One region of the Clostridium sp. Marseille-QA1073 genome, then DNA from elsewhere that is predicted to be linked to it. Evidence: riboswitches for the same ligand, from Rfam matches in the RefSeq annotation. Region 1 holds a riboswitch; each other region holds the start of a gene.

Region 1 (3,293 bases):
CATTGGAGCAAATAATCCGCCTACTATCGGGAGTCTAATTTGTCCTCCATGAGCATGACCAGTTAAAGTTAAATCTATATTTAAACTACTGTATATATTAAATTTTTCTGGTCTATGACTTAAAAGCAGTTTAAAATTCTTATCTTCTTTTATTAAATGCATAAGATAATTTTCTACAATATTGGCTTCATTATCTTGTCCATAACTACTTAACGGATCTTCTATTCCTATAATTTCTATACTTTGATTATTTATCTTTATTAGCTCCTTATTATTTCTTAAAACCTTTACTCCTAAAGCTTCTAATTTATTTTGTAAATAATCTACATTACCGTATCTCCATTCGTGGTTTCCAGTTACATAATAAACTGGTGAAATCTTAACTAATTCTTTCATTAATTCTAAGCTAGGTATTTCATCATATCTTCTACTATCTATTAAATCACCTGTAAATGCTATAATATCCGGCTTCTCTTTTTTAATTTTATTTATAATATATTTTTGATTTTCACCAAAGCTCTTACAATGCAAATCAGATAAATGTATTATTTTAATTTTATTATTATTTTCCATTTTACTATGTTCAATTTCTATATAACTTTTAACAATCGAATTATTTTCCAAGTATAAGAAAATTAACATAAGTAAAGTAACTACCACTATCTTTTTTAAAGTTTTCATAATTATTTTCTCCTTAAAATTCTTTTATTAAAATTTATTCAACTATATATGAAAAATCCCTCTAAAATTACTCTATAGATAAACTACCTTAAAATTTAATGTATATCTCTATGACATTTTAATTCACAATTCACAATGCAAAATGCACAATTAAGGTGGAAATTATTTTTGATTAAAATAATTTCTTTAATGGATTTTTTAACTAGCAATACAATTGCTAGTGTTTTATTGTAGATGTGAACGGTGTTCGTCAGTTCTTTTTAATACGTCTTATAGTTTAATATTTATTCAATAATATATGGCGAACACTGTTCGTCGCTACAGTTAATCAATTCTAAATTTCTCAGTTACCACTGAGAAATATCCGAAATTGTGAATTGTGAACTGTGAATTTTGAATTTAGTAGTTTTAATTCCAATACCAATAAGTGTTAATTATTCTCAGAGATAGATTAAAATTAGGAGTAGTACATCTATAAAATATGCTAATTGAGAAAATAATAGTTTTACTAAATCTTTAAAGAAATTGGCTTAATCGCAAATTAAAAACTTTATTAGAAAAGTTATCTATAGCTTTATATACACCAATAATTTAAAGATAAAATTAAATAATTAGACTTTTTTAAAAATAAATTCTTTAAAATCTAATGTATTTATGATATACTAGACTCAACGAAATATGTTAAGTTTATGGTACTATTATTAGTATAATAGGGAAAGTGGTGAAAATCCACTACAGCCCCCGCTACTGTAACGAAGACGAATCTCGACCACTGAGCTTATGCTTGGGAAGGTGAGAGGAGATTGATGCGTAAGTCAGGAGACCTGCCATAAACAACTTGCTGTGCCTTCGGTGGGAAGGAAAGTGGCGTTGATACTTAAGTAACCTATTAGGATTTAGTATGTAAGCTCACTTATTGTGAGTTTTTTTATTTGCGTAATATTTGTGTAAATATACTAGGTAAAGGTACATAAGCTAGGAGATGATTAATGGATGATTCAACTAATAGGGCTAAATAGAGAAGTTGATATAGAAACAAGAAGTTGCTTTAGCATTGCTAGCAATGTATTAGAAGAAAGCTTATTAAAATTAAGAGGAATTTGCGATGAAGTAGTTATACTTTCTACCTGTAATAGAACAGAAGTTTATTTTACCTCTGAAAATGTAGATGAAAACATTATAAATAATATTTTTACAATATTAAATTGGGATATAGATAATAAAAAATATATATTCCACTCAACAAGTGAAGCTGCTATAAAACACTTAATGGAGTTATGTTGTGGCTTTCATTCTAAAATTCTAGGTGAAGATCAAATATTAGGTCAAGTTAAAGATGCTTATTTTGCTGCTGTTAAAGCAAATAGTTTAAAGGGCATTTTAGAAAGGCTTTTTACTAATGCTATAGCTTGCGGTAAGGAATTTAAAACTGCTACAACTCTATATAAAATTCCTGTTTCTGCATCTTCAATTGCTGTGAAAGAAGCTATAAAGAGAAATAAAAGAAATTATATGATTATAGGCTTTGGGGTAATGGGAAAACTTTGCTATAAAACATTAATAGGAAATGATAATAATTTCGATAATATATACATTGTAGGAAGAAATGTAGAAAAGATTAAAAAAGATGAATTATTAACCTATAATGATAAAGTAAAAATAATTTCTATGGAATGTAGAAATCAGTATTATGATTTAGTTGATACCATAATAAGCTGTACTTCATCACCTAAGGCTATTATAACCAAAGATGAAATTCCAAGTGATAAAGAATTATTAATATTTGATTTGGCAGTTCCTAAGGATGTTGAAAAAAATGTAGAACTACTTAAAAATGTCACAGTATATGATATAGATAAAGTTCATATAATTGATGAGGAAAATAAAAAATTAAGAAAAGTTATAATGGATAATCACCAATATATAATTGAAAAGTATATAGAAGAATATAATGAATGGAGAACTCTTAGGAGCTTATCTCCTCATATCATTAATATGATAAATAAAGGTAATTCCATTTATAAAAACAGGTTTAAAACCTATACTCAAAAAAAATACACAAAAGATAATGATAAATTAGTTGAAACTTTAATTAAAAGTACTAGTAATGCTTATGTAAATAGAGCTATTGAAGTTTTAAAAGAGGAAACTTTAAAAGGTAATGGAGATGAAACATTAAAATTAATACAAAAAATCTTTTGTGATATAAATTAAATAAGGAGGAAGAAAATGAATTCAGAAAGAAGTTTTAAAATTTTTGAAGAATCAAAAAAATACATACCAGGTGGAGTTAATAGTCCTGTTAGAGCTTTAAAAGATATGGGTATAACACCTCCTGTGATAAAAAAAGGTGATGGTGTATACATATTCGATGAAGATGGAAACAAGTATATTGATTTCATTGGTGCTTGGGGTCCTATGATACTAGGCCATAATGACACTGATGTTATTGATGCAATAAAAGAAACTTGTGAAGAATCTATAGCCTTTGGCGCACCAACAAACTTAGAATTACAACTTGCAAAACATCTATGTGAAACTTTAGATAATATAGATTTAATAAGAATGGTTAACTCTGGTACAGAAGCTACTATGAGTGCAGTAAAACTAGC
Region 2 (3,293 bases), on a different contig from region 1:
AAAAGAAGCATCATATCAACTTAATAAATATCTTTCTGGAAAGCTTAAAACTTTTTCATTACCTTTAGCTTCTGTTGGAACAGAATTTATGCAAGAAGTATGGCAATTGATATGTGAAATCCCTTATGGAAAAACTTTTACTTATAAGGAATTAGCAGAAAAGGTTGGTAAGCCTAAAGCTGCACGTGCAGTTGGGCTTGCATGCAACCGTAATCCAATACCAATTTTTATCCCATGCCATCGTGTTGTAGGTAGTAATGGTAAGCTTAATGGATATATTGGAGGAATAGATATTAAAGAACGATTGTTATTATTGGAGGCAAAGTGATGAAAGGATTAATACAAATCTATAATTTACTATTAACGGCTTATGGAAAAAGAAGTTGGTGGCCTGCAAAGACAGCTTTTGAGATGATGGTTGGAGCAATACTTACACAAAATACATCATGGACTAATGTTGAGAAAGCAATAGCTAATTTAGGAGATAACTTATCACCAGAATTTATAGAAACCGTTTCAAATAAAGAACTTGGAGAAATTATACGACCTAGTGGATACTATAATCAAAAGGCGATTAGACTAAAGGCCCTTACTTCATGGTTTAAAAAATACTCATATGATATTAAAAATACAGAGGGTACAGATGGACAAGTCCTACGTGATGAATTATTAGAAATTAAAGGAGTTGGAAGGGAGACTGCTGACTCAATTTTAACTTATGCTTTAAATATTCCTTTTTTTATTGTAGATACTTATACTAAGCGTATATTATATAGAATTGGATATGATATACCTAAAAATTATGATGAGTTAAGAGTTAAAATTGAGGAGAGTATACCAAAGGATTTATACATATATAACGAGTTTCATGGTCTTATTGTAGAACATGCTAAATGTTACTGTAAAAAGTCACCTAATTGTGAAGGATGCCCACTTGAATCTATATGTGAAAAGAGAATTCCCAGTAGCTATATAAAGTAATCAATATTTTAAGGGACGGTTCATAATTATATTCTAAATTAAGCTTTTAATTTTAGGAATAAAAATGAACCGTCCCTTAGAGCTTTAAACATATTAGAAAATAAAAAATACATTTAAACCTTTAAAAATATTTTAAAATATATATTTATGTAGTTTTTTGTCTACTTGTGTTAACTGCTATATTATTGTATAATTGGAATAGCGTAACAAAATTGAATAATAAAGAAATAGGTTTAGTGCAGATAATTGCTTGCATTAATTAAAAGGGAAGTTGGGTGAAAATCCCACACGGTCCCGCCGCTGTAAGAGTGTAGTCTTTTCAAATAAACCACTGGGAAACTGGGAAGGTAGAAAAGATGATGATACTTGAGTCAGAAGACCTGCCTATTTTTTCACCGGAACTCTACGAGTGATAGAGGGTGTTTTAGATATTTCTTATTTTACACAAGTAATAGTGAAACCTCTTGATTTTTGAATTGAGAGGTTTTTTTATATGGAAATTTTTAAAAGATATTCTATAGGAGGAATTTAAATGAATAAAAATAAATCTTTTATGGAAAAGGTGGTATAGGAAAATCTACAATAGCATCAAATGTTGCAGCGACTTTTTCTAGTATTGGACTTAAAGTTCTTTTTATAGGCTGTGATCCTAAAAGCGATTCTAGTAGAAATTTAATAGGCAAAAAGATACCATCTGTTATTAAAAGTCTTCAGGAGAAAGGAAACAATATCGCGGAAGAAGATATTATAAAGATAGGCTTTAATGGGATTTCTTGTGTTGAAGCAGGTGGTCCTGAAGCTGGAGTTGGTTGTGCAGGGAGAGGCATAATAACTATGGTGGAAGAACTTGAACATCTTAATATCCTTCATAAGTCTTGGGATGTAATTATATATGATGTACTAGGTGATGTTGTTTGTGGTGGGTTTTCTGTTCCAATGAGAGAAAAATATGTAGACGCAATATATATAGTCTCTTCTTCAGACATAAAGAAATGTCTTAAAGAAGATTTTGCAATGAAGAATATATCTATCTTATCAACAATAAAGAAGGGGACAAATTCTGAGAATTTTTATATAAATAATAGATATTCCGAAGTGAAATTTTTTGAAGAAGAAAAGAAACTTTTAGAGGAAATAAGTAGTGGAGATATTATTATAGCTGATCCTATTTTTCAAAATTTTATTCCATATGAAAATAAAGTGAAGTTTATTCCACTACCTTATTTAGGGTTTAGTGGAAGAGAATTTTCTCATATTGATTATAAATACATTGGGGAAAAAGGGTTCAACTATTTTAAAAAATACTTAAAAAATTAATAGAGTTTAGGAGGAATTTTTATGAATAAAAAAACAAAAAGTTTAAAATTAATAGTTATGTCAGTACTGTTATCATCAATTTTTATTATAGGGGGATGTTCAAATAATAAAAATAATGAGCCTACTGAAAAGGAAAGCACTAAGCAAACAAAAAAAGAAAAAACAGATGGAACTAAGACTATTGTAGATACTACAGGTAAAGAAGTTAAAATGCCTTCGGAGGTTAAATCTATTGCAGCAGTACCAATTCCATGGGCTTCTATAATTTATGCAGTTGATGGCAATGGGGAAAGAATTAGTGGAATGCACCCTTCAGCGCAAAAATCTTATGAAAAATCTATTTTAAATGATATGGCTCCAGAGCTTAAAAATGCAAGCACTAATTTTGTAGATAATGATTTCACAATACATATGGAAGAAGCAAAAAAGCTTAATCCTGATGCTATGATAATATGGGATTACCAAGAAGCTGAAATTGAACAGCTAAAAAATATTGGGATACCTGGTATTACATTAAAATATGGAACTCTTAAAGATCTTCAAAATGGAATAAAAGTTATAGGGGATGTATTAGATAAACAAGATCAAGCATTAAAATTAATAGAATATCATAAGGAAACAGAAGAATATTTTGTTTCAGTAAAAGATAAATATGAACAAAGTAAAAAGCCAAGAGTATTGTACTTAAGAGATGAAGAACTTAAAGTTGCAGGAAGTAAATCCGCTAATAATGCCTTTATAGAAATGTCTGGAGGAAATAATGTATCTAAAGATACTCCAGGCCAATGGGTAAATGTAACCATGGAGCAAATAATTGAATGGAATCCAGAAATAATCTATTTAAGTAATTTTTCTGATTTCAAACCAGAAGATATTTTAGAAAATAAGATTGAAGGACAGGATTGGAGTAAAATTGATGCAGTAAAAAATAATAAGGTATATAAGACTCCAATGGGTATTTATAGATGGGATGCTCCTTGCGCTGAGACTCCAAT
Region 3 (3,293 bases), on a different contig from region 1:
GGCATTTTTACCGTATTTGCAAATCCCCATATGAATTTCATAACCATATACAGATAATTTATCTCTATCAGTGTTGAAGACTTTATTATCAATTAAATCTGCTTCTACTCTAGTAGTTACCTTTTTCTGCTCAAAAACTGTCTCTATGTCTAACAGTCCTAATCCTTCTATTTCTGATAGATCTGTTTCTACACCATATGGATCTGTGATTTTCTTACCTAGCATTTGATATCCACCACAAATTCCTATTATTTCTCCATTTTTACTATATTCTTTAATCTTATCAAAAAGTCCAGAAGTTTTAAGTGCATTTAAATCTTCAATGGTATTTTTACTTCCTGGTATAATTAATAAATCAGGATTTATAAATTCTTCTACAGAAGTTATAAATCTTACTGAAACATCTTCTTCATTTTTAAGTGCATCTACATCAGTAAAATTTGAGATTCTAGGAAGCTTGATAACAGCTATATCAATTTTATTTGTTATCTTTTTATTTAATTCTACAGCTCCATCCTCATCTTCTAGAGCTAATGTAAAATGTGGTACAACTCCTATACACTGTTTTTTAGATATATCTTCAAGCATGTCAATACCTGGCTTTAATATATCTACATCACCTCTAAATTTATTGATGATAGTTCCCTTTATTCTTTCTCTTTCTTCTTCTGTAAGAAGCATTAATGTTCCTACTAATGAAGCAAAAACTCCACCTTTATCAATATCTCCAACTAGGACTACAGGCGCGTCTACAAGTTCTGCCATCCCCATATTTACTATATCTCTATCTCGTAAATTTATTTCTGCTGGACTACCTGCACCTTCCATAACTATAATGTCAAATTGATTTTCTAACTCTTCAAATTGAGTTTTTAGCATATCTCTAAACTCTAATTTCATATTATGATATTCCATTGCTGTGCTATTTCCGTAAACCTCTCCGTTTACAATTATTTGACATTTCTTATCACTAGTTGGTTTTAATAGTATAGGATTCATGTATGCTTCTGGCTCTAATCCACAAGCATAAGCTTGTAATACTTGCGCACGTCCCATCTCTTTACCATCTAAAGTTATGTATGAATTTAATGACATATTTTGTGATTTATATGGACATACCTTATATCCATCTTGTTTAAAAATTCTACATAGTGCTGTAACTAATATACTCTTGCCTACGGAAGATGCTGTTCCTTGCACCATTATCTTTGCCATATTAAAACTCCCTTTCAAATAAAAAAATAATAGAGGCAAACTCTCTAAGTTCACCTCTATTTGTATAAATAATCTGCAGAATGTCCCCTCATACTAATAGAACTTTCCCTCCGAAAGCTTTTACTTAAGATTTAGGCAGGTCTCCTGGCTTTTGATTCATTCTCCCCTTAACCTTCCCCTTTAAAAGAGTGGTATATTTAAGGTTCGTCATCATTTACAGTAGCGGGGGCTGCTGTGGAATTTAACCACATTCCCTTTTCACTTATAAAAGCACCTAAATTCTTATTATTGAATTTTTATATTGCTTTAATTTGAATTTAAATCTATCACAAATAAAATTATAGATTTAAATTAATTCTATGTCAAGTTATGTAACTTTATGAACTACTACCACTTATTCCATTGAAGTGATAACTTCATGGTCAATATTCCTATTGGAACAAGTTTACCCATACTCAAAAGGTCATTCCAACCTCACTAATTACTAATTTCGGTAGATTTTTACTAATATTTATATCTCTATCGTGATGTACAACACAATTCGGACAAATTCATTTTCTAAGTGATAATTTTTTACTTCTAAATTTTTATGCCCACGCTCTGAACATAGCTGAACTTTTTAAATCAAATAAAATAAAGTATGAAATTTTATTCCATCAATTTCAGATTTGTAATTTGTCCATGGAAATAATTTAAGTGAAGCTATCACTATTGATGAATCAAGTATTTTAATATTTCCTAAATCTTTAATATTTTCCTTTGAAACTTTTGGAGTCAATCTCATTAATTTAGCTATAGTTAAATTGAAAATATCAACGAAAATTTGTGGATTTCTTTCGCTATCATTTCTAGATGTACCAGCATGAAAGACTACTTGAACGATTTCTTGTAACTTTTCGTCATTTTTATTGCAGCTTCCATATCTCTTAATGAATCTAAAGTCTTTATTTCAGAGAATATAAATAATTTAAGATGCTCCTTAGTGAAAATTTATCATTTTTTAAGATATGATCAGACTAAAAATAAGAAATTAAAGATTTCATATGAAAAATTTCTAAGTTGAAACAAAAAATTAATCACCAAAGTATAACAACTACCGTAATATTGAAATTCAGTGAATAATTCAGTTCCAATTGTAAACTTATTCACAGTGCTCCCAATTATATGACACCTAATGACCAAATAAAAATTGTATTAAAAAGTGATGACAATCCATATCACATTCCTACTAATTATTTTTTATAATGCTCCCACTACATAAGCTTGTGAATCTTAGTAGAGCATCTTTATTATTTAGCATTTCTTCAGCTTGACTTATAACAATTAAAAGAGAATGCTCATCTATCATTGTGATTTTAATCTCATCTAATTTAATCTGCTCATTTATATCAATTTTTTATTTCATAGTATCTCTTATAACTCTTGGATGCTCTTGTCTGATTCATGAGAAGATGCAACTCCTAGTGCATAGTTTATCTCCATATTTTTTCCATAAAATATAAAATTTTAACTTAAGAATAATAAAATTCAATTTTATATTGACATTTTTTGATGCTCGTTATATAAGTTAATTGTAAAGATTATGTTAAGCATTGTTAATAATTTTTAACAATACGTTTTATTTAGCATATTGAACTATTTCTATTAAAAATTAAAATCACAAATGAGGAGAGATAACTATGAATAATTTTAAAAGAAAAACTCTTGGCTTATCATTAGCATGCATTATGTCTTTTTCTTTAGTTGCATGTGGAAATTCTGCTAAAACAGAAGAAACTAAAAATGACACTAAAGTAGAACAAACTGATAACAAAAATGAAGTTAAACTTGAAAAGGGTAACTGGGCTCCTGAAAATTACGCTGCTTTAACAGATCTTATAGAGAAATACGGCAAAAACAGCAAAGATTATGATGAAAAGAAAAAACCTTACGCTGTATTTGACTGGGACAACACATCAATAATTAATGATGTTGAAGAAGCGTTACTTGCATATCAGTTAAAAAATCTTGAATTTAAAATGACCCCTGAAGAATTTAGCAACACTATTAGAATAAACATTCCAAAGGACAACTTTGTA

What was found. Region 1 has a riboswitch for cobalamin ahead of hemA (glutamyl-tRNA reductase). Riboswitches for the same ligand answer to the same signal wherever they lie in the genome.
Region 2: it holds a riboswitch for cobalamin, as region 1 does, so the genes downstream of both, ACY1IQ_RS02175 (nucleotide-binding protein) here and hemA (glutamyl-tRNA reductase) in region 1, are expected to answer to the same signal.
Region 3: it holds a riboswitch for cobalamin, as region 1 does, so the genes downstream of both, ACY1IQ_RS17400 (cobyric acid synthase) here and hemA (glutamyl-tRNA reductase) in region 1, are expected to answer to the same signal.

What each region holds. Positions count from the first base shown of each region.
Region 1 covers NZ_JBSVQM010000018.1:116-3,408, forward strand. The annotation lists partial or broken gene ACY1IQ_RS14945 (metallophosphoesterase) at 1-681, opposite strand, end outside; cobalamin riboswitch at 1,355-1,527, shown strand; gene hemA (glutamyl-tRNA reductase) at 1,675-2,895, shown strand; gene hemL (glutamate-1-semialdehyde 2,1-aminomutase) at 2,911-3,293, shown strand, end outside.
Region 2 covers NZ_JBSVQM010000002.1:64,101-67,393, reverse strand. The annotation lists gene ACY1IQ_RS02185 (methylated-DNA--[protein]-cysteine S-methyltransferase) at 1-328, shown strand, start outside; gene ACY1IQ_RS02180 (endonuclease) at 328-981, shown strand; cobalamin riboswitch at 1,194-1,383, shown strand; gene ACY1IQ_RS02175 (nucleotide-binding protein) at 1,528-2,298, shown strand; gene ACY1IQ_RS02170 (ABC transporter substrate-binding protein) at 2,320-3,293, shown strand, end outside.
Region 3 covers NZ_JBSVQM010000024.1:19,296-22,588, forward strand. The annotation lists gene ACY1IQ_RS17400 (cobyric acid synthase) at 1-1,215, opposite strand, end outside; cobalamin riboswitch at 1,333-1,508, opposite strand; gene ACY1IQ_RS17405 (hypothetical protein) at 1,835-1,999, opposite strand; gene ACY1IQ_RS17410 (HAD family hydrolase) at 2,895-3,293, shown strand, end outside.